Regions from separate parts of the Paenibacillus sp. FSL H7-0756 genome, predicted to be linked through region 2. Evidence: riboswitches for the same ligand, from Rfam matches in the RefSeq annotation. Region 2 holds a riboswitch; the other holds the start of a gene.

Region 1 (14,578 bases), on a different contig from region 2:
CGCTGCTTAAGATTTACAAGGATATTTTCAAGCTGTCCATACCGATTGTATTGTCTTCCGTTACGGTGCCTGTAGTGAACTTCATTGATACTACCTTTATTGTGCCGTTGCTTAGCGGGCAAATCGGCTTGAAGGAAGCTACGTGGACGCTGGGGATCTTCGGCAGCCGGGCACAGAGTGTGGCCGGAATTCCTCCGGTATTGTCGATCGCCCTAAGTGCATCGCTGATTCCGATTATATCTGCCGCCTTCGCCCGCAAAGATGAACAGCACCTGCAACGTCAGGTCACACTCGCCATGCGGGTCTCCATTCTTACAGGCACACCGGTTGTAGTCTCACTTGTTGTGGCTGCCTACTCGGTTAACGGCCTGCTGTTCAAATCGCTTGACGGCAGCGGTATTGTGGCGATGCTGACACTCGGTACTATTTTCCAGATAACGATGATGACTACGAACTCGATCCTGCTCGGAATGGGCAAATCCCGGATATCCATGTATTACGTGCTTGTGGGTATCCTCGTGAAGTTCGGCTCCAATTTCCTGTTCAGCCAGTGGTTTGGCATTTATGGCATTATCGGTTCTACGGCACTGTGCTTCATAGTGATTACAATGCTTAATCTGCGGATGCTCAAAAAAATCGTCCCCTTCACCATTCTCGGCAAACGCTGGGGAGGCTTCTCTATTGCGGTCCTGGCCTCGGCAGGTATCGGCTATGGCTTGAATGAAGCAGGTATATTGATGACGCAGCTTATGCCGGCCCGTCTGGCCTTCCTGATTACCTGTCTGGTGGTTGGAGCGGCAGTCGTAATTGTCTATTTGGTTCTCCTGATCATTCTGGGCGTACTCAGCAGCCAGGAGATTGCCGGTTATCCCCGTCCGCTGCGTAAGGTGCTGGGTCCTTTGATGAAACTGCAGCCTGCCCGTGTGCGTGCTGGTGAATAATGATATGACTATTGTCTTGATTTGTCATTATTGTTTGACTTATTCCGTACATTTTGATTCACTTAAAGAGCAAGCTTCGTGTGGAACTTTCTGATAGAAGGGAATGGTCAATTGATGGACAAAATCAGCTCCCCTGCCCAGTTCCAGGTGGCAATTCAGTCTTCGCGCCTGACGGTGGCAGTCTTCAAGGCAGATTGGTGTGTGGATTGCAAATTCATTGATCCGTTCATGCCGGATGTGGAACAAAAATATGCAGAGCGCCTTACCCTGGTCGAAGTGGATGTCGATGCCGTAGGCGATGTCAGCCAGGAACAGAATATACTGGGCATTCCAAGCTTTGTCGCGTATACCGATGGACGGGAACTGGTCCGGTTCGTGAACAAGCTCCGCAAGTCCCGGGAGGAAATCGAGAAGTTTCTTGATACGGCGCTGGACGTTTATCTCAGCATTCACAAGTAATTACGCAGCACCGCTTTCGCCCTATTTTGAGCAGAAGCGGTGCTTTTTTCTAATAAATATAAGAATTTATATGCTTCATACTCATTCCTATACAATACGGGTGATACTATTGACGACACTTCAATTAAAATGGCTCAGCTATCTGACCTGTCTCATTATGTTCATGGCACTGTTCGGCGGGGTTGTGGTGACGAAAACCGGCTCGGGACTGGAATGCGGGAATGAGTGGCCACTGTGCCACGGGAAGCTGATTCCGGCCTACACCATCGGCTCTCTGATTGAATATACCCACCGCTTGTTCAGCGGCCTGGCAGGCCTGTTATCACTGGCTTCCATGGTTGCCTTCTGGCGTTATGCCAGGCACCGCAAGGATCTGCTGGCCTGTGCCCTCCTGACCCTGATCTTCGTCATCGTTCAAGGCGGGATGGGAGCGCTTGCAGTAGTGAAGTCGCAGTCAGCTGCGGTCATGGCCCTGCATATGGGGTTCTCGCTGATCGCCTTCGCAGGTTCCCTGATGCTGGCGCTTGGGACCAGACGGACCTTCGCTCCAGGAGCGGAATTCAGCACAGGAAGTCCCAAAGTCCGCCCGGCCTTCCGCAACTTAACCTGGGTTACTGCAGTATATTCATATATCGTTGTCTACATTGGGGCCTACGTAAGCCACACCAGTTCCCAGGGCGGGTGCTCCGGCTGGCCGCTGTGTAACGGACAATGGATTCCGGAGATGAGCGGCGGAGTAGGGATCGTATTCGTCCACCGGATTGCGGCGGCGATTCTGTTCCTGCTTACGGCTATACTTGGGCATCTGGCCTTCTGGAAGTATAAGGAGCTGCCGGAGCTGAGGGCTCTGGGAGTAGCAGCAGTCCTGTTATGCCTGATGCAGGTATTCAGCGGAGCGGCTGTAGTATACACACTGAATAATGAAAGATTGTACATATTTGCTGCAATGTCTCATATTGTGCTGATCTCCGGACTCTTCGGGGTTCTGTGTTACATGAGTGTAAGAGTCTGGCAGTTAAGCGGAGCTGGCAGGGGCAGCAAGTAATAAGCATACGGCAACGGTGGACGGGATAAGCATAAGGTCCTGTTTGAGGAGGAACGCTATAGTGCGATACAGTAATTTACGACAATGGATCGAGCAGCTCCGCAGGGATAAGGATCTGGCAGTGATAGATACACCTGTTGATCCTTATCTGGAGCTTGCCGAAATTCACCGCCGGGTGGTGGAGGAGGAAGGCCCGGCACTGCTGTTCACGAACGTGCAAGGAACACCGTTCCCGGTCGCTACGAATCTGTTCGGGACAGTCCGGCGCGTCAACAAGGCCTTTGGGACAAGACCGGAGCAGCTGCTTAAGTCGCTGACAACGGCGATGGAGCAGCTGATTCCGCCTTCAGCCGCCGGCTTATGGCGGGAGAGGACGGTGCTGCTTGAGCTGCTGAGGGCAGGAACCAAGAACATACCGCAAGGAGAGGCTCCGGTGCTCGGTGTCTGCAGCAGCAGTGATCCGCTGAAGGAGCTGCCCCGGATCACAGCCTGGCCTAAGGATGGCGGGGCATTCCTCACGCTCCCTCTGGTCTATACGGAGAATATCACCAACCCCAAGGATCATAACCTCGGAATGTACCGGATTCAGATGTATGATGATAGCACCACAGGCATTCACTGGCAGATTCACAAGGGTGGCGGCTTCCATCATTCGCAGGCAGAGCATCTCGGCGAGACCCTGCCGGTGTCTGTCTTCATCGGCGGGCCTCCGGCCCTGATTGCTGCGGCAGTGGCTCCAGTCCCGGAACGGATTCCGGAGCTGTTGCTTGCGTCGCTGATGCTGGGCGGCAAGCTTCCCATGGTGCAGGACCCCTTGGGCGGTCACCGGATTCCGGCAGAGGCCGAATTCTCCATCCGGGGACGCGTGTCTCCGCTGGAGCGGAGAGCAGAAGGACCGTATGGCAGCCAGTCCGGCTACTATTCCATGCAGCATGATTTCCCGGTTATGCATGTTCAGCGGATGTGGCACCGCAAGGATGCTATCTACCCGGCGACCATCACCGGCAAGCCGCGCCAGGAGGATTATTATCTGAAGGATTATTTGCAGCGGCTGCTCGCTCCGGCCTATCCTCTGCTGATCCCTTCGGTCAAAGCGCTATGGTCCTATTCCGAATCCGGTTCGCATTCATTGACCTCAGCGGTCGTGAGGGAGAGTTATCCGCGTGAGTATATGGTGTCAGCGTTTCGTATCTTAGGGGAGGGCCAGCTCTCCTTAACCAAATTCCTGCTGCTGACTAATGTTCAGGTGGAGCTTACCGATTTCCCCAAGCTGCTGGAAACGGTGCTTGAGCGCTTCAACCCGCACACGGATCTGACGATCTTTGCCAATACCTCGATGGATACGCTGGATTATACCGGACGCAAGCTGAACCATGGCAGTAAGGCGGTGCTGGCGGGCATCGGAAGCCCGGTCCGTCAGCTGCCAAGGATTTATACAGAGGGCCAGCTTCCATCAATCACCGCCGCTGTGCCTTATTGCGGAGGATGTTTAGCCGTTTCCGGTGCATCCTATGAAGAGGACCCGGAGCTGCCGGAGCGGCTGGTGGCTGCCTTCAAGGAGAGGGAGACCGCCTGGCCGCTGATTGTGCTGGTCGATCAGGCGGAAGAGGCGGTAAGCACGCAGACCTCATTCCTGTGGTCTGTATTCACCCGCTTCAATCCGGCGGATGATATTTATTCGGCGGCCGGGGTACACCGGGGCAGTGTCAGCTATACGCTGCCGATCATTGTAGATGCCCGGATGAAGCCGGGATACCCGGAGGAGCTGGCTCCGAGCGAGGATATTGCGAAGCGGGTAGCGCGCAACTGGAACCATTATTTTCCTCTAGCGTAGAAGTGAACTTTAAGGAGGGTCAAAGATGCTGCGGACATTACTGGGAGAGCCGCCCCGCGTGAACAGCGGTGTGCTGGCTGAAGCTATGGAGTCCATGGCGAAGGCTGCCTCCATGCTGCGCAAGGAGATGGCGGCACATGAAGACCATGACCATGAATACCGCAAGCTGGAAATCTGGACACGGGGCCTGATCTCCTCTCTGGATGAGCTGGAGCAGAGCTGGTTCGCAGCCGCCTTTTTCCGGAAGTCAGTGATTGCCGGTTATATGGATGATATGTCGTCCACCGAGCAGGGGGAGTACGCCAGATATGTGTATTTCTACAAGGATGGCTTCATCCGTGTCTTCTCACTGCTGGACAAGCTGGGTACGGTGCTGAATAATCTGTACAATCTCAATACAGGCAAGGTGAAGACGCATTTCTCCTATTTTACGGTGCTGAGGCAATTTCAGCTGCTGCACCCGCATCATCCGCTTGCGGACGAACTGGAGCGGATCAGGAATTCCTACCGGGAGCCGGTGGAGAATCTGCGCAAGCGGCGTAATGCCGAGATCCATTACATGAACGCGGAGATGACCGATGATCTCTGGCAGCGCCACCAGGGGCTGCATGACAAAATCCGTCTGGAGGATCTGGACAGCCATCTGGAGGATTTGAAGCAGAGTCTGGAGATGGTATGCCAAGCCCTGACCGCAGCATACAGGTACGGTAATGAACAATGGCACAAGAATAAAGCGGCCCCCGGCCTGAAATCCGGACATGAACGTACGTAAAAACTTACCTTTGACAAAAAACTCGAAACTGAACTATACTTAAGCATACATTAGCTTCTGACAGGATACGGAATATATAACCTCATACTATTATCTTATCGAGAGCGGCGGAGGGATAGGCCCGATGAAGCCCGGCAACCGGTTTGAATACAGCGAAGCGCTGCATCCAAATGTCATGGTGCTAATTCCTACAATGCCGCCGGTTTCGGGGTATTTGGCAGATGAGAAGGCATTGTCATTATACACACAGGGCCTCTTGCGATCTGCATGGATCGTAAGGGGTCTTTTTATTGCAATGATGGAAGCTAGAACAGAAGGGGGACGCAGCGGTTGATAGAATTGAAGGATATAACCAAGGTGTATGGCAAAGGCAGTAAGCAGGCAACTGCACTCTCTGCGCTGAGCCTGTCGATTAAGAAGGGGGAAATCTTCGGGGTGATCGGTCACTCCGGGGCCGGTAAAAGCACGCTGATCCGCTGCATTAATCTGCTGGAGCGCCCGACTGCGGGCGAGGTGTGGGTGGACGGTGTCGAACTGACAGCGCTCAGCCAGGGACAGCTGCAGGAGCAGCGGCGCAAGATCGGGATGATTTTTCAGCATTTCAATCTGCTCTCATCGGCAACAGTCTATGATAATATCGCCTTTCCGCTGCGGCTGATCGGAGCCGGAAGGAACGAGATTGAACAAAAGGTTAAAGATCTGCTCGCTCTGGTCGGGCTGGAGGAGCACTGGAATAAGTACCCGGCTCAGCTGTCCGGCGGACAGAAGCAGCGTGTCGGAATCGCCCGGGCGCTGGCGAGTGATCCGGACGTTCTGTTATGCGATGAGGCGACCTCGGCGCTTGATCCGCAGACGACTGACTCCATTCTGCGCCTGCTGATGGATATCAACAGCAAATTCCATCTGACCATCGTGCTGATTACCCATGAGATGCATGTGATTCAGAGCATCTGCGACCGCGTTGCCGTGATCCATGGCGGCGGTATTGTGGAGCAGGGGGAAGTGGCCGAGGTCTTTCTGAAGCCGAAGCATGAGGTCACCAAGGAATTCATCCGCAGTGAGACCCAGTCGGACGGACCGCTCCGGCAAGCGATTGATGCTGTGCACTCAGGCTTCACGAAGTCGGTCAAAATCACTTTTCTCGGGCAAAAGACTTACGGGTCCACGCTCTCCCAGGTGGTTCAAGGAACCGGGGTCCACTTCGCCATTCTCCATGGCACCATCTCTACGATTAAGGATGTTCCTTACGGGCAGCTGATTGTACGGTTCGAAGGACTTGCTGATGCGGTTGAAGCCACGCTCACGGAGTTAGTAGCGCAGGGTCTTGATGTGGAGGTGATTTCGTAATGGGCGGATTGGATTTTAGCACAATCAATTGGGAAGAGATGCTGGAAGCTACGATTGCTACACTCAAAATGATCGCAATTTCAGGAATATTCACAATAATCCTTGGTTTACCGCTCGGAATTGTGTTATATTTATGGGGCAAGTCAAATAACGTTATTATCAGGGTTGTTTACTCGGTATTATCCTTTATTGTGAATATCCTAAGGTCGGTCCCTTTTATCATCCTGATGGTTGCCCTGATTCCATTAAGCAAGACGATTATGGGAACCTCGATAGGTGTGCTTGGAACGATCCCGGCACTGGTGATCGGCGCGGCGCCCTTCTTTGCCAGACTAGTGGAGACGGCACTGCGGGAGGTTGACCGGGGAATCATTGAAGCGGCGCAGGGCATGGGAGCGTCCACCGGGCAGATCGTTATGCGCGTGCTGCTTCCGGAGGCTCGTCCGGGTCTGCTGGCCGGAGTAACAATTACTGTAGTGACCCTTGTCTCGTATACCGCGATGTCCGGCATGATCGGCGGCGGTGGTCTGGGTGACCTGGCCATCCGCTACGGATATTACCGTTATGAGAAGGAAGTTATGATTATCTCGGTAGCACTGATGGTCATTCTGGTGCAGCTGCTGCAAATGGCCGGCGACCGGCTGGTAAGACATTTTACACGGAAATAAGGTACGTCCACATATAGCCTTATTCAATAAAACATATGGATTAGAGGGGGATTTACAGATGAAAAAAGTACTGCTTACATTATTCAGCCTGACCTTGGTATTGGTACTTGCCGCTTGCGGAAACAACAAGGCGAATAACGCCGCGAATTCTGCTGCGACAACGGCACCTACGGAAGCCGCTGGTGCAGAAGCGACTACAGAGCCTGCGGCAGAACCGGTAACTCTAGTGATTGGTGCCTCTGCTGTACCGCATGCGGAAATCCTCAAAGCGATTGCCCCGCAGCTTGAAGCCCAAGGCATTAAGCTGGAGATCAAAGAATTCTCGGATTATATCCTGCCGAATACACAGCTTGCCGAGAAGCAGCTCGATGCGAACTTCTTCCAGCACAAGCCTTACCTGGATGATCAGAACACCAAGAACGGCACAGATCTCGTAGCTGTAACCGCTGTTCATGTAGAGCCATTTGGCGCCTATTCCAAGAAAATCAAATCGATAGACGAATTGGCAGAGGGTGCAAAGGTTGCGATTCCGAATGATGCAACGAACGGAGGCCGCGCCTTGATTCTGCTGGCGAAGAACGGTCTGATCAAGCTGAAGGATGACACCAATATTGCCTCTACCAAAGCGGATATCACTGAGAACACCAAGAAGCTGGATATCATTGAGCTGGATGCAGCCATGCTGCCCCGTCAGCTGGATGAAGTAGACCTGGCGCTGATCAACACTAACTTTGCCCTGGATGCCAAGCTGTCTCCTACGAAGGATGCGTTGTTCATTGAAGGCGGAGATTCCCCGTATGCCAACCTGCTGGTAGCCCGTCCTGACAACAAGGATTCGGATGCCATTCAGAAGCTGGCGGCAGCGCTGACTTCCCCGGAAGCGAAGGCATTCATCGAAAAGCAATACGACGGAGCGATTATTCCAGCATTCTAAGCTTAAGCTTAGGTAAGCTGAATAATCCTAATGAGACCAGAAGCAGCCCGGTAGCCAGAAATGGCTGGCGGAGCGGCTTCTGGTTTTTTGCACAGCCAGGTGGTTGATCCTTCAGACGAAATCCTCTATAATAAAAAAAATCCCGGCCTCTTAGCGGAGGCCGGGATGGTTTATGAAACGGGATTAGAATACCTGAACGACTTCTTCCACGCCTTCTACTTCTTCAATCAGGGCGCGTTCGATCCCGGCTTTTAGCGTGATCGTGGAGCTTGGGCAACTGCCGCATGCACCCATAAGCTTCAGCTTAACGATGCCGTCTTCAACATCAATCAGTTCCACGTCACCGCCATCGCGCTGCAGGAACGGACGAAGTTTATCAAGGACTTCCAGTACTTCATCGTACATGGTTGCGCTTTGTACATTCTCACTCATTTCTCAATCACTCCTTTCGTATGTTTATTATAGTACAAAAAGTTAAAAAATAAAATGGTTAAGGCAGAATAGGGAGATCATCATGAGACCAATTATAGAATTCTGTGCCAGCAACATCGGCCACGGTACTGAACCGCTCAAGCTTAAGCTGGAACAAAACCCTGAATATGATGTAGTGGAGTACGGCTGTCTGAACAACTGCGGAGAGTGTTATCTCCAGCCGTTCGCCATGGTGGACGGGGAGATCATTGAGGCCGATTCCCCTGCTGCTCTGGAAGAGGCCATAGAAGCCGCCATAAAAGAGGCAGAAGCCTGGGACAACCTGGAGATTGACTAAACCGCCTGGGTTCAAGCCGGGCTTCATCAGCCGAAATGGCGTTTAGACATCCACAGCACGCCGCTCTTCAGCAGGCGAGGAACCCGGCCCATGACAGAGCGGCGGCCCATCAGGCCGAAGCCGGCATTTTTGCCGAGTGAACCGAGGGTTCCCTTCAGCTTAATCTTATGCAGCTTCGGGGTTTCTCCCCGCCATAGCGCCTGCATAATCTGGCCCACCTGCTCGCCCTGGGCACCTGCCGCCTGTGCACTGGGGGCGAAGGGCAGGCTGGCACAGTCCCCGATCACATAGACCTCCGGGTATTCAGCTATATTGTAATACTCCCCCACAATGAGCCTGCCTCCGCGGTCCTTCGGAAGCTCAAGCTGCTGTACGACCTTCACCGGCTGAATGCCGGCAGTCCATACCGTAACATCCGCCGGAATAGCCTGGGTGCCATTGAAGATGGCATCCTTTTCGACATGAGAGACCGACACTCCGCCAATCGTCTCCACCTGATGCTCACTGAACCATTCCTCAACATACCTGGACAGCTTGGCCGGAAAAGAAGATAAAATACGTTCTCCCCGGTCCATCAGCGAGATATTCAGATCCGGCCGGCTCTCCCGCAGCTCCGAGGCAATCTCTACGCCGCTGAGTCCCCCGCCGACAATGTTGACGGTTCCATAAGGCTTCACATCGTTCAGCCTGCGGTAAGTTTCACGGGTTCCGGCGAAACTCTGAATACTGCAGGTGTATTCCTCAGCTCCAGGAATGTTATGGTAATTATCCGTACAGCCCAGGGCAATCGCGAGGATATCATAGGCTACCGGCTCCCCGGAATCGAGCAAAACCAGCTTGCTCTCCAGATCAATGGAACCCACCTGCCCGTAACGAACGGTCAGGCGGGGGTGTACCGGGAATTGAATCCGCAGATGGTAATCGGTGACGGTGCCTGCGGCCAGTGCATAATATTCGGTCTTGATCCCCTGATACGGCATCCGGTCCACCAGAATGATTTCCACATCAGAAGGGAGATGATGATCCAGCAGCTGCTGAATGAGGGCAAGACCGCCGTAGCCGCCGCCCAGGACAAGTAAGGTTCTCATGCGAACTGATCTTCCTTTCGGGTACGTAATGGACAAGGCCGTTCTGCGTTCACTGGCTGAGGTAAGCTTGTTCTGTTCTTATTCGTATACCTTGATCTCGTTATAGAAGGTATCCCGTTCTACCGGAATCCGTCCCGCACCCTTCACGAGCCAGATCAGCTCATCGCGGGTCAGCCCTTCCGGTGTCAGGGCGCCGGCAGCATGGCTGATTCGTTCCTTCAGGATCGTTCCGTGCACATCGGAAGCGCCGAAGTTCAGGGCAACCTGGGTCAGCTGGGGTCCGATATTAATGAAGTAAGCCTTGATATGATCGAAATTGTCCAGCATCAGGCGGCTGACCGCAATGGTCTTCAGATCCTCATTCGCGGAGTTGCGGCGCATAATGCCGGCATTCTTATTCTTGGGCTGCATGGACAGCGGAATGAATACCATGAAGCCGCCGGTCTCGTCCTGCAGGTCACGAATTTGCAGCATATGGCGGATGCGGTCCTCACGGGACTCAATCGACCCGTACAGCATCGTGGTATGGGTCTTCATGCCAAGATGATGGGCGGTGCGGTGCACCTCGAGATATTCCTCGACATTGGCTTTATCGACGCGCATTTTTTTGCGGTACTGGTCAGACAGAATCTCTGCCCCTCCTCCGGTAAGGGTCTTCAGTCCGGCAGCGCGCAGCTGCTCCAGCACCTCACGGATACTGAGTCCGCTGATACGGGTGAAGAAATCGATCTCTGCCGCTGTATAGGCCTTGAGAGTCACCTCGGGGAAATGCTCGTTCAGGGCCCGCAGCGAATCAACGTAGTACTGGAAGGGCACATTATCATTATGGCCGCCTACAATATGGAACTCGCGCACGCCGGGATGAATATGCTGCTGCACATACTCCACCATCTCCTGGCCGGAGAGGGTATAAGCTCCTTCTTCGCCTTCATCCTTGCGGAAATTGCAGAAGGCGCAGCGGGATTCGCAGACATTGGTGAAATATAGACTCATGTTCTCGATAAAATAGACTTTGTTCCCGTTTTTTCGCAGATTGACCTCATTGGCCAGCTGTCCGATCGTTAAGAGATCGTTACTCTCATATAAATAAACGCCATCTTCCAAATTCAATCGTTCTCCGCCGCGAACCTTCTCAATGATGTTCGCCATCCGGGCATCCGTGTGGGGTGTAATTAGGGTAGACATATAAGTTCCTCCTGAAGGTTGGCGAGGCGGTTGCATCGCATAATCGTGTACCTGAGAATATCCGGCAACAGCCGGCATTATAAATAGAGGTTAACTGCAACCCCCGTGACAATTTTTCGAATTTTTTTGAAAATACTCTTGGTTATCGCTTTTCTTATTATAAACCTCTACTTGAGGGGGAGCAACCGCCAGAAACCGTAGGACTTCCGGTATAAATTGCATATCAGCGGAGAGTTTGCGACTTGAGGGCAGAAGAATAGTGGAGTATACTGATTTCAAGAGCCAATGAAAATGATATACATCATACTCATTCTTTTCCCGCGCAAGGCTTTGATTTCATTACACACAGCCAGAAGGCTGCTTGATTCCAATACAGTGAATTCTAAGGAGGTTGTAATTATGATTAGCATAAGTGAGACAGCGGCAGGCCAATTGAAGGCTATGCTTGCGGAGCAGGAAGTGCCGGATATGTTTCTCCGTCTGGGCGTCACCGCCGGGGGCTGCAGCGGATTCTCGTACGCAATGGGCTTCGACGATACCGAGAGTGAGCAGGACGTCTACATGGACGTTGAAGGTCTGAAGGTAGTCGTCAGCAAAGACGACATCCGTTACTTGAACGGCCTTACGATCGACTTCGAGGAATCCGGCATGACCGGCGGCTTCACCATCAACAACCCCAACGCCAGCGCTACGTGTGGCTGCGGTTCCTCATTCCGCACGAAGGAAGAGGCGGGGAATCCGGCGGCGGAGCCTTGCTAAGCCTGCAAATGCTGAATGACTGATAAAGTAAGCGTGGATTGCGGATTTCAAAACCTCTTAATTTGTATGGTGCAAACTGTACTTATTAGGAGGTTTTTTATGTTGACTCAAACCATTATATGTTAAAATATGGTGATGAAATAATTAATGGATCTGCGAGGAGGGTAACAATGATACGAATGCCATTTGAACGCCCAACAGAGCATTATGATGAACGAATTATTGATATCGATCAAGACATTTGCTCTTTGATCAAGAAGAGAAAGGAAGTCTCGGATAATAATCCAGGATTTCCTCCGCTTGAGTATATTTCTAAATGGTCAGAGACCTTCGAACTCTATGAAGATTTCCTGAACTCATTATTCGCAAGTATGATGAATGAAAAACAATTTAAACCCATGATCGAACCAGCCGGTTTTAGACAATACATCGCAATTCTGAAGTCAGCCGTGATAGGTGACCGGTTCTATACTCTAACTTCTATGAAGCAATACACCAATGCAAGTGTATTAACACTTAATATAGATTGGGACAATAAGCAGGATATTGACTCCAAATCTCATCAGCATAGCCATTACGAACTAGATATTAATGACCAATATGATTGCCGAATGATTAATGGTGGGAGCAGATCTGATCATGCATCTTATAAATACGTGATTTCTCCGCCATTACCTGATGAGATTTCGGGAATTCAATTTAGGTTCAAAGAATACAGTTTCCCTTTCAAGAATAGTGAGGCAAGTGATGAGATAGTATTTGAACTTTAGTAAGGTGAATAGCCCTTCACACTTAATAGGTGGTGGAGGGTTATTTTTTGTGAAAATACGACTTTAATTGTCAAATTATTGTCGAATGTTGATTCCCCTATAAAACATACTTGACTAGTGGGTATAATGGGATTATAGTATGAAAAAAGCTTGATTACACAAAGAGATTTTCAACAGAAGCTTTCAAAATAGCTTGGATATCTCTCATCTTTAATAAATGTATACAATTATACAGTTAGCCGGGCGACCCGCAAATGAATAGCGAGGAGCAATGAAATCCATGGAAATGCGTTCACGAAGATTGTCGAAGGATAATACCTACTATGCACTTAAGCAAAAAATAATAGATAGCGAGCTGGAGCCGGATCAGGCGGTTAACGAAGAGAGCCTGGCGGCACTGCTCGGGGTCAGCCGGACTCCGCTACGGGAAGCGATTCAGCGGCTGGAGAATGAGGATTTCCTGGTGCGCCAGCCCAACGGCAGGCTGCGGGTAGCCCCTTTAACGATTAAGGAGGTCGAGGAGATCTTCCAGATCCGCAGCATGCTTGAAGGCCATATCGCCAGAAGCGCCGCCAGAAACGCTACCATCAAGGATATTCAGCAGTTAACGCTCATTCTGGAGAAGCTGAAGCAATCCTTCCAGATGGGGGATCAGCAGGATGTTGTATCCTATGGCTTCGAATTCCATGATTACTTGTGGGAGATCAGCGCGCTGAAGACTTTTGAGAAGGTGCTGAACCAGTTAAGAGACCGTTCCCTCCGGTATTGCCGTTATGTCTCGCTACATGGGGACTGGAATACGCAGGCGGATGAGGAGCATCTTGTGATTCTGCAGAGAATCATAGCCAGGGATGAAGAAGGGGCGGAGCGGGCAATGCGGGAGCATATCCTAAGCAGCCTTGCGACTGCACTGGAGCGGATTAGAGGAATTGAGCATACGTAATGAAGGGGGAAGAACAAGCCTATGAGACCACAGCATGAGACGGAAGAAGCACTGGCAGCCCGGCTAACTGAAGTGCGGAGGAACCTGCACCGTGAACCTGAGCTGAGTAATGAAGAGTTCAGAACGACAGAGAAGCTGCGCGGGTGGCTGAGTGAAGCGGGGATACGGGTGCTGGATCTTCCTCTGAAGACCGGGCTGATCGCCGAGGTGGGACAAGGTGATGGCAGCATTGTAGCGATTCGTTGCGATATCGATGCCCTGCCGATTGAGGAGCAGACGGGCCTGCCGTTCGCATCAGAGATTCCGGGAGCCATGCATGCCTGCGGCCATGATTTCCACACCGCTGTGATCCTGGGCGCGGCCAGCCTGCTGAAGCAGCGTGAGCATGAACTGCCGGGCAAGGTCAGAATCCTGTTCCAGCCGGCAGAAGAGACGGGGCATGGTGCGGAGGATGTACTGGCATCCGGCGGGCTAAGCGGGGTTGACGCGATATTCGGATTACATAATTCACCGGATCTGCCTAACGGGGCGTTCGGTACAAGAACGGGAGCTTTAACGGCTGGCGTTGACCGCTTTGAGATTACGGTAAAAGGGGTTGGCGCTCACGCAGCTACACCGGAGAAAGGGGTAGACACCATTGTGACCGCCGCGCAGATCATTACGATGCTGCAAACCGTAGTCAGCCGCCTTAATAACACGCAAGAGCCGGTCGTGCTTAGTGTGACCCGGATCAACGGGGGCTTCACCTGGAATGTCCTGCCGGAGAAGGTGGAGCTGGAGGGTACTGTACGTACTTATAATGAAGAGATCCGCAGCAGCATCCCGGCCCAAATGACGAGGATCATAGAAGGGGTTGCAGCCGCAGCCGGAGCAGAGGCGAAGCTGCACTGGTATCCCGGGCCGCCCGCTACCGTCAATCATGGGGCATGGACAGACTTCACCAAAGAGGTCGCGGCACGATCAGGCTATGAGGTACATGATATTCCGCCCCAGATGGGTGGAGAGGATTTCGCCTATTATTTGCAGCAGATCCCGGGTGCTTTTGTGAATATTGGTACCGGCCC
Region 2 (14,578 bases):
CAGAATATCCGTATAGTAGCTGAACGGCAGATTCGGATTCGTGCCGCCCTGCATCAGAATTTCGGTTCCGTTGACGCTCATGGTCTCCGCAATCTTCTGATAGATTGTCTCATCAGGAAGCACATAGCCTTCCTCCGAACCGGGTCTGCGGTAAAAGGCGCAGAAGCGGCAGTATACATCACATACATTGGTGTAGTTAATGTTGCGGCCGATGACAAATGTTGTCACTGGCTCCGGGTGCCAGCGCTTCATAATAACATCTGCGGCAGCACCCATTTTCTCAATTTCATTGCTCTCGAACAATGTGACCGTATCTTCCAACTGAAGACGTTCACCCTTCAGTGCCTTATCCAGTATAAGATCGACTGCACTCACTGTTGACGGCCTCCTCTTCATCTATGAAGTCTATGAGATAAATACAATTTGAAATAAAAATAGTCCGTTCTCCCATCGTATCACAATCGGCTGTTCTTGAAAAATGTTTCGCTGCGCAGGACCGGTAATTGACCTTGTCCCAGGCAAAATTAAACAGCAGCACCCGAAGGCACTGCTGCTTGTACGTTCTGCGAATCCCGCAGGCCGGGCCAGGTCCGGGGCGCATCGTCTTATTCCAGCTCGCTCCGGGCAGCCTCCAGAGCCTGCCCCAGATCAGCAATCAGATCATCTACATGCTCTATGCCGACTGAGAAGCGCAGCAGCCGGTCATCCACGCCTACAGCATCGCGGATTTCAGCCGGAATATCGGCATGAGTCTGTATCGCCGGATAGGTCATCAGCGATTCAACGCCGCCCAGACTCTCGGCGAAGGCGATTAGCTTGATATGGCGGAGCAGCGGCTCCACATAGCCGGCCTCTTTTACCTTGAAGGAGAAGATCCCGGTGTTGCCGGAGGACTGGCGGTTCTGAATAGCATAGCCCGGATGGTCCGGCAGGCCCGGGTGGAAGACCTCGGCAATCGCCGGATGCTCCTGCAGATAACGGGCGATGGACAATGCGTTGCTCTCATGCCGCTCCATGCGCAGGGCGAGGGTCTTCATGCCCTTCATCAGCTGGTAGCTGTCATTCGGTGCCAGAACCGCTCCCAGCGAGTTATGCAGGACGGCCATTTCAGCCGACAATTCTGCGCCCTTGGTCACAATCAGCCCAGCCAGCACATCGTTATGCCCGCCCAGATACTTAGTCGCACTGTGAACCACGATATCTGCTCCAAGCTCCAGCGGGCGCTGGAAGAACGGAGTCAGCAGCGTATTATCTACAATCGTGAGCAGCCCGTGACGGCGGGCCCAGGTACATACGGCTTCGACATCCGTAATCATCATCAGCGGATTGGTCGGCGTCTCAATGAATACGGCTTTTGTCCCCGGCTGGCGGGCCGCTTCCAGTCCATCCAGATCGTTCGTATCTACATAGGAGGCACTGATGCCGTATTTGGAGAGAATCCGTTCCAGCAGCCGATAGGTTCCGCCGTACAGGTCGAGCGACACGATGAGATGGTCCCCTTGTCCAAACAAGGTGAACACCGTAGTCAGTGCAGCCATACCGGAAGCGCAGGCGAAGCCGGCATCCCCGGATTCCAGGGCTGCTGCCGCTTCTTCGAGTACAGAGCGGGTAGGATTTTTGGTGCGGATGTAGTCAAAGCCTGTGCTCTGCCCAAGTCTAGGGTGACGGAAAGCCGTCGCATGATAAATCGGGTAATTAATGGCCCCGGTGGCGGGGTCCTCCATCGAACCAATCTGTGCCAGTCTGCTCTCAATTCTCAGTTTCTCATCCATCTCCATTGCCTCCTGATTAATTACTTCTATTAAGAATAAGTTAACCTCTTAGATAAATGCCCCGATATCGTAAGGAGTCTCCTGGTATACATAGTAATTGAGCCAATTAGCGAATAATAAGTTCGCATGGGCGCGCCAGACTGCCGGCGGAGTACGCGTCGGATCATCCTTGGGATAATAGTGCTTCGGCAAGGCAACCTCCAGCCCTTTTGCGATATCCCGGTCATACTCCCATTTCAGCGAGAAGGGATCGTACTCCGAATGTCCGGTAACAAAAATCTGCTTCCCGTCATGCGTAGCCACCAGGTACACCCCGGCTTCCTCGGATTCTGCCAGAATCTGCAGCTCCGGGTTCCGCTCAATATCTTCACGGGAGACATCGGTATGGCGGGAATGCGGAACATGGAACACTTCATCGAAGCCGCGCAGCAGCTTGACATTATTATGGCTCATCGTATGCGGAAACACTCCGAAGCATTTGTCCGGCAGACTCACCTTGCGCACGCCGAAGTGATGATACAGCCCTGCCTGCGCCGCCCAACAGATGTGCATGGTCGAGGTAACATTTTGCTTGCTCCACTCAAAAATCACTTTCAGCTCTTCCCAGTAGTTGACATCCTCGAATTCCAGTTGTTCTACGGGAGCGCCCGTTACGATCAAGCCGTCGAACCGGCGGTGACTGATCTCATCAAAGGTTACGTAAAAGCTCTTCAAATGCTCAGCCGAAGTATTCTTCGATGTATGGGAGCTGGGATGCAGCAGAACAACATCCACCTGAAGCGGGGAATTCCCGATAAGGCGCAGCAGCTGGGTCTCAGTAGTTTCTTTGGTAGGCATCAGATTCAGGATGGCGATCCGCAGGGGACGGATATCCTGATGGAAGGCCTGGCTTTCATCCATTACAAAAATATTCTCACCGGATAACACTTCTTTGGCCGGCAGGCTGTCGGGAATTTTGATAGGCATTGCTGTTCACTCCTTAACTGAAATGGGGTTCCACTTGGTGGTTCAACCTGAGGCAGGGTAGCGAAAAAAGACCTTTCCCGGGCGAGAAAGGTCATATCATGCAGTCATATGCGCCCCTCTCATCTGCCAGAGAACTTCCGCCGGACGAATAACGCCCTGCAAAGCTTCCGCAAGAATTAGCACCGTGCGCTCACACGCCGGTTGCCGGGTTTCATCGGGCTAGTCCCTCCACCTGCTCTTGATAAGATTTAGCTGTATTCAGTTGAATAACCTTAAGCATCCGAAAGATGCTTTTTCTTAAATTTCACTTTAAATCATGAACCTCCTTTTCGTCAAGTCCATACAATGCTGAAGGGGCCTTATGACAGAAAACAATTTCTCTTGTAAGACCCATATCCCGGCGTTATACTAGACAAGTGTTTCAACCAAAATAAACGGCGAAAAGAAGAGGTGAGAGAACAATGGAAGGCGACCCGGGCTCGCGAATATGCGTGCAGAATGAACAACCACACAGGATTAACATCAGCTTGCCGGCGGCGGGAGCCCTTTTTCTTCATGCTCTCGGACCGTCTTTTGGCCTTCATCCATGATTGTACCACCGGCCAAGCTGATTTTTTCCGTGTGCTGAAATTAGCATACCCCTGGAGAAGACCAGGGACATAAGGAGTGAATCAGATGAAAATCCGGCTGGTAAATGCAGGGGTTTTTACGCCTGTTGACAACATTGAAGAAACTTTAACCGCCCCTGCTGAGGGGTTCTACTGGATTGATGCCGATGTGGAGGACCTTGTAGAGCTTCAGCCTATATACGGCCTGCATGATCTGGCTGTGGAAGACTGTCTAAGCGAAGAGGATCAGCGTCCGAAGCTGGAGATTTATGAGAGTCATTATTTCATCGTGGTGAACAGCATCCGGTTCGATGATGAGGAAATTTTCCTCCGTGCGCTCAACGTATTCCTTGGCAGACATTATATTATTACCGTTACGAAGCAGAAGATCCATGAGCTGCGTGTCCTGAAGCCCGTACTGTGGGAGCAGGAGGTCAGTACGCCTGACCGCTTCCTGTATCTGCTGATCGACCTCGTTGTCGACAACTTCTTCTCGGTCGGTGACCGGATTGAAGCGCGGATCGAGAAGCTGGAGGAAGACATCCTCATGCATACCAAGAAATCGCATCTGAGCGAAATCATTGGTCTGCGCAGTGAGATTCTCTGGCTGAAGAAGATGCTCGGCCCGCAGAAGGAAGTTATCAACACGCTCAACAAAAAGGATCTTCGCCTGATCGACGATCAGCTGCAGAAGTATTTCAGTGATATCTATGAGAATGCAGTCAAGATCTCTGAAACCTTCGAAACGTACCGCGATCTCATGGGCAACTTACGCGAAGCTTATCAGTCCAGTATTGCGAACCGCGCCAATGAAATCATGCGTGTGTTTACGGCAATTACCACCATATTCATGCCGCTGACCGTGATTACCGGGATCTACGGCATGAACTTTGACAATATCCCGGAGATCCACACCGAGTACGGCTACTATGGCGTTATTGCCGTCATGGTGACGCTAGGCTGCGGAATGCTCATTATCTTCCGTAAGAAGGAGTGGCTATGAAGCAGAGCGGACGAATACGAAGGACGAAGGCACCGTATACCCGGTTATTCCGGGACCCGGCGAGCCTTCGTCTTTTTGGTATGTCCCCCGTATGTAATGCGTCTGCGCTGCCCAGGAATGCGGGTCATCAGGACTGCAGATTGGGGCCGATGCAGGCCGTCAGTCTCAATCATTATTGAGGAGTGATACCCCTAACGCGGCCGGATGCTCCCGCCGGAAACGGATGCGGATCAGCCGCAGGCGTTCGTAATACAGATCGAGTCCGTCGGCAGGAACGAAAGGTTCGCCGTAAGCTTTGTAAAGGACAGGCTTCAGGAAGTTGTCGCCGATCAGTTCATAGGCTGTCCAAATATTGTTCTGTTCTTCGGGGCTCACTCCGCTCAGCTCCAGGGCAATAAGCTTCTCGGCCGAGTATCCGTCCTTCTCCAGTTCCTCTACCACTTCAAGCACTTCACGGCGGGACACTCCGCTAAGCACTCTGAGCTGCTCCATCCCTTGCCCCTCTTCGATCCCCTGCAACAGAACACGCCGCAATCTCAGCCGCTCCAGCTCCTTCTTGTACTTAAGCTCCTTCTGCTTATAATGCCAGGATACGAAGCTCTCTTCGTCTATGGCATGATTCACCCAGCTTAGCGGAAAATCATGCTCACGCTCGGCCGCCGCAGTGATACTGAGCCAGTCTGCGCCATGCTGTGAGGCTTTGCCTTCACCTACACCTGGAAGCTGCCGCAGCTCTTCCTCCGTGCGGGGAAGAAATGCGCTGATCATGCGCAGCAGACGGTTGCTGGCCAGGATATAAGGCGCCTTCCGTTCGCTGGAGGCCTTGCCCCTACGCCAGGTGCAGAGCTCCTCGAAGATGTCTTCATTCCCGTACTGCTCACTGTAATACTGTAGCCTAAGCTGCTCCTGGCTGCGGCTGCTGAGATTATCCTCCTCATGGAATACCCCGTCAATCAGCGGGCGGTAGCCCTCCCCCATCTTCACGGCAAGCTCGTGCCGGTATACGCACAGCATCTCATTCCATGATCCGCCTTCATACCACAGGCTATCGCCCGTCTCCTGCTCGCCGGAGAAGTCACGCCAGCCCAGACGCCACTGCCCCTCTTCCTCTCCAATCCACAGCTGGGCAAAAACCTCCCCGTCCACTCCTGATCTTCTGCACAAACGGTTCATAAATACGATCTGCATATGAATCCCTACTTTCGTCGTCTTACAGTACGCATGACATATTTGAACGCAAAAAAGCACCTCTCCCACGAAATTCGTGAAAGAGGTGCTTCCTCTTAAATGCTATACTGTTAAAACCTAGAATACCATATATTACGTAACAGTCAATGCCTTTTTGTCAGGAGATCCTATTTGCGGTCCAAAGCCAGCTTGGCCAGACCCAGTGCGCCCGACAGACCGGCGTTATCTCCAAGCTGCGGAGGCACAATATAGCTGCCGATCTCTTCATTGAGCGCCGGATGCTGCACATATCCGCCGAGCAGCTCCTGCAGCTTGGCATGAATCAGCGGGAAGAGCTGGCTCTGCTTCATCACACCGCCGCCCATTACGATCTTCTGCGGCGAGAGAATCAGCACATAGTTCATAAGAGCATGAGCCAGATAGTGGGCCTCCATCGCCCAGGCCGGATGATCCGCAGGCAATTCGCCCGCCGGCTTCCCCCAGCGGTTGCCGATGGCCGGACCTGCTGCCAGACCCTCTAGGCAATCGCCGTGATAAGGGCAGAAGCCTTCGTAGTGGTCCTCAGGATGACGACGGACCAGAATATGGCCCATCTCCGGGTGGGACAGCCCGTGAACGAGCTTCCCGCCTACCACGGCACCGGCACCGATTCCGGTGCCCACCGTGATATAGAGGCAGCTATCCAGACCTTGCGCTGCCCCCCAGGTGTATTCGCCCAGCGCTGCGCCGTTCACATCTGTATCGAAGCCGATCGGAACCTGGAATTGCTCCTCCACGGCTCCCACCAGATTATAGCCGCCCCAGTGCGGCTTCGGTGTGGTTGTAATATATCCATAGGTGGGGCTGCCGATAACGGGATCAATCGGTCCGAATGAACCGATGCCGATAGCCTCCACAGCTTTTCCGCTGAAATAATCCATTACCTGGCTCATAGTCTCCTGAGGAGTGGCAGTCGGAAAGCTCACCCGGTCGATAATCGTCCCGTCCTCATTCCCGATACCGCATACAAACTTCGTTCCCCCTGCTTCAATCGCTCCCAACAATTTCACTGCAGCGTTCCCCCTTCTCCTGATGCATCCATATGCTGTTGCTTCTATAAACTTTGTTTACCACGATAGATTCTCTTAAAGCCGGCTTCAGCCAATATGATAGTTTCATCTGAATGCGATAGACTCTTCTAATACAAAAATGCCTGGTTAACCGGCCCGGCGCGGTGATTAAAGCGTTCTCTTGTCCTATTATACGTGGCTCTTAAACGTATGACAAGCGGTTGACATATAGTAGCCAGAAGTGATTTGCTGATGAGTCTTTGGGTGGATTGAACGGGAACGGGGTATAGTTGGATTTTCTACACTTGCTAATGAACGAATGGCCTATGCTGGAACAGTAGTTGGAAAAACAACACTTCATTTCGTCCATTTTAGCTACAATAGCCAAAGGTGATATGAACAGATGCTGTTTCTCCGCTTGTTGCCGGACATCCCATGTAAATCCATAAATTAAGATACGTTATTCCACCTGTTGGTTGCAGGAATCGGAATCATACTGCTGCACAGCTTGTTTGCGGCCACGATAGGTCCGGCATGCTGCCACAAGCCTGGCTGCTGCCGGGAGATGGGAGGCCAAGTGAATATGCGCATAAGCAGCCATAATGCTGCCGCTGATGTAGCCTTCCGGCTGGCTCCCCCCTCTGCCCTTACTCTCATAGGCATAGGTCCGGGCTTCCCTGTCAGGATAGCTCATGACGGAGTAATGGAATTCATGGCCGCGCAGGCGTTCGCCCTGCTTCAACAGCAGACAATCGTGAAGTGCCGTAACTTCACGATAGCCGAGCGCTGCCCGGCGTTCCTGCATCACGGTGTGGGCCGGAACGATTCCGGCCATCTCATGCACCGTGCCGTTGCGGTCAGTCAGACTACGGGCTAGCACCATGTAGCCGCCGCACTCCGCATACAGCGGCATTCCGGCGGCTGCGGCAGACCTCAGTCCGCCGAGGAACAGCTGGTTCGCGGCAATCCCCGCCGCGAATTCTTCCGGGAAGCCGCCGCCGATATAGATGCCGTCGGCTTCCGGCGGAATACCTTCACCGCTAAGCGGGCTGAAGTACACCAGCTTAGCACCTTCACGTGCGAGCAGCTCCAAATTATCGGCGTAGTAGAAGTTGAACGCCGCGTCCCGGGCTACGGCAATGACCGGACTTGGCTCCGCCGGGCCTGCCTGTGTCTTATGTATGATCTGCACAGCAGATTTACACTGGTCAGCCTCATATGTAAGTGGGCGGACTTGCTGGTCCGGCGTCTGCACGCAGGCAGGCAAAGCTTCTTGCTCCGCCGCCACAGGGTGCGCCCTCAGAGCCGGAGCAGCCGGAGCAGCCGCAGCAAGCTCCAGCAGCCGCTCCAGATCCGTGCCTTGCTCCAGCATGTCGGCGGCACGGTCGAACAAGGGCGCAAGCTCCCCGCGTTCCACAGCGGGCAGCAGGCCCAGATGCCGCTCCGGGATGTCCAGCCCGCTGTCGCGGGGGAGCCAGCCGATCACGGGAATCCCGCAGGCTGCTTCAATGGCCGCCTTAACTAACCGGTAGTGACCCTCGCTGCCGCAGCGGTTCACCAGAACGGCGGCAATCCGCACCTGCGGCTCCAGTTGCCGGAAGCCCAGCACAATCGCCGCCGCACTGCGGCCCATGCTGCGGACATCGACCACCAGGAGTACAGGGCTGGCGGTCAGGATGGCGATTTCCGCCGTTGATCCGGTCAGTGCCGTATCCTCCTTGCCGTCATACAGCCCCATGACACCCTCAATGACGGACAAGTCGGCCTCTGCCGAAGCATGCAGAAAATACTCCCGCAGATAATCGCTTGAAGTCATCCAGGAGTCCAGATTTCGTGAGGGACGGCCTGTGACCGCAGTGTGATAGGCGGGATCGATGTAGTCAGGGCCGCATTTGAAGCCCTGGACGTTGAGGCCCCGCCGGGCAAAAGCGCGCATCAGCCCCAGCGTGACCGTTGTTTTGCCCGAGCCGCTGCCTGTGCCTGCGATGACCAGGCGGGGTCGCGCCTGCGGCTCCCAGGGGGCTGATCCAGGCTCTTGCTCATATCCTGCTGCTTTCCTCGGCTCATTCACTGCTGCTTCCCTCCTTCTCTCCGGGATAGACGATTCGGGCTACGGCGATGGTCACATTGCCGCTCTTGTGCTTAGGCAGCAGGAGCGAATGCGCACCTGAAGACAGCAGCGCAGCAGGTTCACAGACACCGTAAGCCCCCGTTGCCCTGAATACTACCTCAGACGGATGCTCCAGTTCAACTGTATTTAGCTGCTCCGGGGTGTACAGAACCAGCTCCCAGCTGTATTTGGCGCACAAGGCCAGCAGCCCGGCTTCATCCCCCTTGATCCCGGCCGTCGCCACATTCCGCACACTTTGGAGCGACAAATGAAGCTCATTCAGAGTGTGCAGGACCACGGCCTCCAGCTCTTCCGCAGACGTCCCGCGGTTGCAGCCGAGTCCGAGCACCAGACTGCGCGGACGATACACTACAGTGTATTCGGCCAGAGCAGTATCTGCCGGTGCGTCCTCCCCCGGTTCCTCTGCCAACCGGTCACTTACCACAATCGCGGCACTGAAGCTGCGTCCGCTATGCCGAAGCTCAGCCCTGCTTGCGAACATAGAGACATGCTCCGGCACCTCAGCACCCGGCGGCAGCCAGTCACGTTCCCCGCTCTCCTGTACGAAAGCCACCGGCTCCCCGTTAACGAGCGCAGCACTAACCCCCTTCATGGGGGTGAAGCTGTCCGCGTGCCAGCCGTACTCCCGGCCCAGCAGGTCAACAGCGAAGGTGCCCTGTACATCCGAAGCTGTGGTGATCACCGGATGACTGCCCAGCAGCCCCGCAATCTCCAGTGTCAGCCTGTTCGCTCCGCCGAGATGGCCGGAGAGCATGCTGATGACATGCTCCCCGCGCTCATCGATGACGATGACGGCAGGATCGGTTCTTTTATCCCGCAGCAGCGGAGCGCTCAGCCGGACAGCCGCCCCCAGCGAGAAGAACAGAATGACCGCCTCATAGCTCCCGAAGAGCTTAGGAAGTAACCCTCTGACTGGTCCGTCAAAAACAGTGATCTCTCCGCTCCGCGTCTCCAGCCCGCCGCTATACTTGGCATAGACAAAGACCTCAGTCTCGCCAAGCTGCGCACCAAGCTTCACTGCCAGCTCTATCCCGCTGCGCGTAATGGCAACAGCCGCGTACCGCTTACTCACCGGAGCCAATTCCTTCCCGGCAGCCGTGGGTAAAAGTCTTGTCGTACAGCTTGGAGCGGTGCTGATCGCGGTCCGTCAGCCCGGGGTCCAGCGCCCAGCCGGCCAGGATCATGGCATGCATAGTGATGCCGGCATCACGCAGGTCCCCCTCCAGCTTCTCAACCGTTGTACGCAAAATCTGCTGATCCGGCCAAGTAGCCCGCTTCACAACCGCCACCGGGGTCTCCGGGCTCCAGCCTGCGGCCAGGAATTCACTGCTCACATGACCGGCCAGTGATGCACTTAGAAACAGCGCGACCGTGCAGTGATGCTCCGCCAGCTTGCGCAGCTGCTCGCGTTCCGGGACAGGCGTGCGCCCTTCCGCACGGGTCAGAATGACCGTCTGCGTCAGCTCCGGCACGGTCAGCTCTGCGCCAACCGCCGCCGCAGCGGCAAAAACCGAGCTGACGCCCGGCACAATCTCGCAAGTGACGCCGCAGAGCTTCAGCAGCGACATCTGCTCCAGAATTGCGCCGTACATGGCGGGGTCGCCGGTGTGGACGCGGGCTACGCTTTTACCAGACTGCACGGCAAGCGTCATCAGCTCCACCTGCTGCTCCAGATCCATGCCCGAGCTCTGAAGCACCTGCGCACCGGGCTTGGCGCTGCGGATCAGCTCCTCGCTGACCAGCGAATCTGCATACAGCACCAGATCTGCCGAGCGCAGAATCCGGCTGCCTTTTACCGTAATCAGCTCCGGGTCGCCCGGTCCGGCTCCGACGATATATACCTTCGACTCTAACCTCTGCTCCGTCATTTGCTCACCACCATCAGACTGAGGTACTCCACTTCCTTGCCCCGCAGGTCTCGCGCATCGCGCCAGACGGTCTCATAGGGGGAGGTTACCTTGGTCACCACCGAGGCACGGCCGGACAAGCCCAGCTCCTCCAGCACATCCAGCACCAGATCCAGCACCTTAGCCACCTTCAGGAACACCACCGTATCATGATGCAGCAGCGCTTCCCGAAGCGCCTCCCTGTCGTCCGTTGCCGGGATGATCCCCACCCGCTGATTGCCGTCAGCCAGGGGCTGCTCCAGCGCCGCCGCTGCGCCCAGCACGGAGGAAATTCCCGGAACTGAGACGACCGGCACACCGGGATGCAGCTCCTGCATCAGCCGGGACAGATGTATGAAAGTACTGAAGAGATTAGGATCGCCTTCGGTCACAAAAGCCACATCCCGCCCCTGTCTCAGCTCTGCCCAGCACAGCTCTACCGTGCGGGTCCAGCCGCCAGCCAGCAGCTCCGGGTCCTTCGTCATCGGAAAGACCAGTCCGAGCATGATTTTGTCCTGCGGGTCTACGTGCAGCTCGATGATTTCATAGGCATAGGATTTGCCCCCTTTCTTGGTAGCCGGGTAGGCAATCACCGGACATTCCCGCAGCAGGCGGCAAGCCTTAAGCGTGATCAGCTCAGGGTCACCGGGGCCGACACCTACGCCGTATAACGTTCCGATCGCCCGGGGAGTCAGTCTTTCCTCCAGCGCCAGCTCTTCACTATCCAGCGGGTCAAATAATGCACTGGTCGCCTGCATCGCTGCTTCTGTCCACAGCGTCCCGGCCGCTTCTCCTGACGATATTTCGTATCCATCCGCAGCCTGCTCACGCGGCGAAGTTACATCGGTCTTCATTGCGGGTTCCTCCTTCGTTTTGTCTGATGATTAATGAAGCCTCCGGCCGCTGACCACATAGACGGGATTCATTCCGTCGAACCGGGTCATGCCGAGAATCGGCTTGCCGCGGGACGCCTGAAGCATCGTGACCTCGCAGGCCAGCCCTGCGGCCTTAAGCGCCTCCATGCTGCCATGCAGTGTCTCCACCGTAATTGCCCCAACCACAATCCGGCCCTCCGGGCGAAGTCTGGCGGCGCTGTGCGCAATAATGTTCGCTAATTCCCCGCCGCTGCCGCCGATGAAGACGGCATCCGGGTCAGGCAGAGCAGCTAGGCCCTGCGGGGCCTTCTCTTGAATAATTTCAAAATCCGCCCGGAACTTCAGACGGTTCGCTGCCATGTTCGGCAGGTTCTCGGCACTTTTTTCCAGCGCGTAGACCTTCCCGAGCCTGGCGATCCGCGCGCATTCCGCAGCCACCGCACCCGAGCCGGAGCCGATATCCCACACGACTGCATCCTCGGACAGGTTCAGCTCCGACAGCACCAGAGCGCGAACCTCACGCTTCGTAATCAGGCCCTTCTCCGGCTTACGCTGCCGGAACGCCTCGTCCGGATAAGCGAATCCGCGCCTCACAGGAGCAGAAATCTCTTGCTTATGGCGCAGAATCACGACGTTAAGCGGCGCGAACTCCCTGCTCACCATCTCCTCCAGCGTCCAGAACCGGCAGACCTCCTCTGCTCCGCCAAGCCGCTCACAGATAAACGCCTCATATTCCGTCATCCTGAACTCCTGCAAATAAGAGGCAATAACCGCAGGAGTGTTGTTCTCGTCTGTCAGCAGGGCGATTTTGTGCTTGCCGTCGATCCGCTGGGCCAGTCCCTGAATGGGACGCCCGTGCAGACTGATCAGCTCCGCATCCTGCCAGCTGTCCCCGAGCCGCGCAAACGCAAGCTGCACGCTGCTATAATGGGGGATCACCTCCACATGCTCCGGCCCGAACCTGCGGACGAGATACCCGGCAATCCCAAAAAAGAACGGGTCCCCCGAGGCCAGCACCACCGTCCGCCGCTTACGCCACACCTCCTCCAGCTTGTCTGTAAAAGGCTTGAGCCCGCCTTGCAGCACGATTTTATCCCCTCTATACCTGCCGAAAAAATTCAATTGCCGCTCGCCGCCCAGCAGCACCTCGCTGTTGTTCACAATACTTAAGCTATCCGGTGTCAGGCCGCCGGCGCCATCCTCACCGATCCCGATCACGTAAATCAGGTTATCCATGAATCTCCGCCCTTCCCAGCACCCGGCCCTTCATTGTAATAAGCACCATTTCTACAATCATGCCTCCGTTCATATGCGCCAGACTCTGTTCACAGGCATGCCTGCACAGCTGCTCGAAAAAAATGTGATTCCCCGCCTCAGTCATCATATCCACGACCTGCGAGGCTGTGTTGGCGGCAGCAATCTCCTGCACCTGCTCCGGGGACGCTCCTGCACGGCCTGCTACGGAGGCCAGAAACCCGAAATCGACGGGCGCGTTCTTGGAGTGAATCAGCATGGCCCCTTGAGCCACCTTGGAGAATTTGCCGGCCATTCCGACGAAGGTAACCTTCCGAATCCCGTAAGCCTTGGCATGCTCCAGCGAGAAGCCTACATATTCCCCCATCTGGATAAAAGCTTCCTCCGGAAGCTCCGCGAACATCGCGATGGCGTATTTCTCGCTGCTGCCGCCTGTGGTGAGCACAATCTGCCGGTTCCCCGCCGCAGCCGCCACCGAGATGGCCTGAACCACACTCGCCTTATAGGCCTCAGTGGAGAATGGAGTCACCACGCCCCGCGTGCCCAGGATCGAAATGCCGCCCAGAATACCCAGCCGGGGATTCAGCGTCTTCTTGGCAATGTTCTCGCCTTCCGGCACGCTGATGACTACCCTCACCCCCCGCGCTGCACCATGCTCGTCCAGCACGGCGGTTACCGCCTCCTGAATCATCCTCCGGGGCACCGGATTAATCGCCGCCTCTCCCACGCCAACCGGCAGCCCCGGCTTTGTTACCCGGCCGACACCGCGGCCCCCGTCAATCTCCACACCCGGCTGATCCCGCCAGCTCACCGCCGCCTCGATCCGCGCCTGATGTGTCGCATCCGGGTCGTCTCCGGCATCCTTAACCGTGGCACAGCTTGCCGAGTGTGATCCTGTACGCTGCCAGCCGGTCAGCTCAAAGGTATGACGGAACCCGGCCGGCAGATCGATCTCTACCGCAGGCAGACTCTCCCCTGTAATGAGCAGGGTTGCCGCACCTGCGGCTGCCGCTGCGGCACAGGCCCCTGTCGTGTAGCCCCTGCGCAGTGGGGGAACAGGCGCTGCCTGTGCGGATTCGGGATCGGGCGATCCGGGGCCGGGCGCTTGTGCAAACGCTTCAGGTGCCTGAGCGAATCCGGGTTCAGTAGCCTGCTGCATCTGCACAGCCATCTGCCCGATCCCGGGGCCGCTTGCTGGCTCCGGCCGCTCAGCTGCCTCTGTGGATTCGGGAGCGTCCACTTGCTCCAGCCGCTCGGCTGCCGCTGCGGATTTGGGGTCGCCTGCTGGCTCCAACCGCTCAGCAGCCTGATCGAATCTGAGTACATGCGCTTGCTCTACCTGCTCTTCCTGCCCCGCCCCTGCCTCCCCGCTTTCTTGGCTCCGGTTCTGCCTGACGGTGTGTTCGGGTATTTCCTTGGTCATGGCAATCCCTCTTTGCTGATGGTCTAAGAATACATCCTCACAATCTGAACAATCTGCACATTGCTGAAGCCTATCCTCTGAGCGTTCGCCCTGGGCAGGTAACCTGTCTTACTCTCTATATAACCTAATTATACTGCTGCTTTTAAGCAAATCAGGAGATTTTTATACAAATATTTCTATTTCCTCTGGCTTCATTGCACTTTGTACATTAGTTAAACCCCAGATCCGCTAAAAAAGCGAGTCTGCTGCATTTTGTACATTAGAATTTGATGAGGGAGGTGTTATGGAGCGTTTTTTCAGAAATCAAGTGTATGAACTACAACAGAACCGGATTTCTACTATAAAATCACGAATTCTGTTGCACAGAATACAATTAGTGAGTCCACACGCTACCGCCATCCCTAAATTAAGCACATTATCCCG

The links. Region 2 has a riboswitch for S-adenosylmethionine ahead of metA (homoserine O-acetyltransferase MetA). Riboswitches for the same ligand answer to the same signal wherever they lie in the genome.
Region 1: linked by a shared signal. The riboswitch ahead of NST04_RS09700 (methionine ABC transporter ATP-binding protein) and the one ahead of metA (homoserine O-acetyltransferase MetA) in region 2 are both predicted to bind S-adenosylmethionine.

Annotation. Positions count from the first base shown of each region.
Region 1 covers NZ_JBBOVT010000001.1:2,171,430-2,186,007, forward strand. Annotated here, with positions in the region: gene NST04_RS09675 (putative polysaccharide biosynthesis protein) at 1-941, shown strand, start outside; gene NST04_RS09680 (thioredoxin family protein) at 1,056-1,400, shown strand; gene NST04_RS09685 (COX15/CtaA family protein) at 1,510-2,445, shown strand; gene NST04_RS09690 (UbiD family decarboxylase) at 2,507-4,279, shown strand; gene NST04_RS09695 (Cthe_2314 family HEPN domain-containing protein) at 4,305-5,051, shown strand; SAM riboswitch class I at 5,144-5,279, shown strand; gene NST04_RS09700 (methionine ABC transporter ATP-binding protein) at 5,382-6,398, shown strand; gene NST04_RS09705 (methionine ABC transporter permease) at 6,398-7,066, shown strand; gene NST04_RS09710 (MetQ/NlpA family ABC transporter substrate-binding protein) at 7,125-8,000, shown strand; gene NST04_RS09715 (NifU family protein) at 8,184-8,432, opposite strand; gene NST04_RS09720 (YuzB family protein) at 8,515-8,769, shown strand; gene NST04_RS09725 (NAD(P)/FAD-dependent oxidoreductase) at 8,796-9,857, opposite strand; gene mqnE (aminofutalosine synthase MqnE) at 9,936-11,042, opposite strand; gene NST04_RS09735 (HesB/IscA family protein) at 11,442-11,801, shown strand; gene NST04_RS09740 (hypothetical protein) at 11,972-12,571, shown strand; gene NST04_RS09745 (GntR family transcriptional regulator) at 12,852-13,514, shown strand; gene NST04_RS09750 (amidohydrolase) at 13,536-14,578, shown strand, end outside.
Region 2 covers NZ_JBBOVT010000003.1:1,342,701-1,357,278, reverse strand. Annotated here, with positions in the region: gene mqnC (cyclic dehypoxanthinyl futalosine synthase) at 1-375, opposite strand, end outside; gene NST04_RS31830 (aminotransferase class I/II-fold pyridoxal phosphate-dependent enzyme) at 606-1,772, opposite strand; gene metA (homoserine O-acetyltransferase MetA) at 1,821-2,738, opposite strand; SAM riboswitch class I at 2,855-2,986, opposite strand; gene corA (magnesium/cobalt transporter CorA) at 3,414-4,349, shown strand; gene NST04_RS31815 (HRDC domain-containing protein) at 4,515-5,537, opposite strand; gene NST04_RS31810 (ROK family protein) at 5,705-6,586, opposite strand; gene NST04_RS31805 (cobyrinate a,c-diamide synthase) at 7,047-8,579, opposite strand; gene NST04_RS31800 (cobalt-precorrin 5A hydrolase) at 8,650-9,789, opposite strand; gene cobM (precorrin-4 C(11)-methyltransferase) at 9,782-10,585, opposite strand; gene cobI (precorrin-2 C(20)-methyltransferase) at 10,582-11,457, opposite strand; gene cbiE (precorrin-6y C5,15-methyltransferase (decarboxylating) subunit CbiE) at 11,488-12,714, opposite strand; gene NST04_RS31780 (cobalt-precorrin-5B (C(1))-methyltransferase) at 12,707-13,903, opposite strand.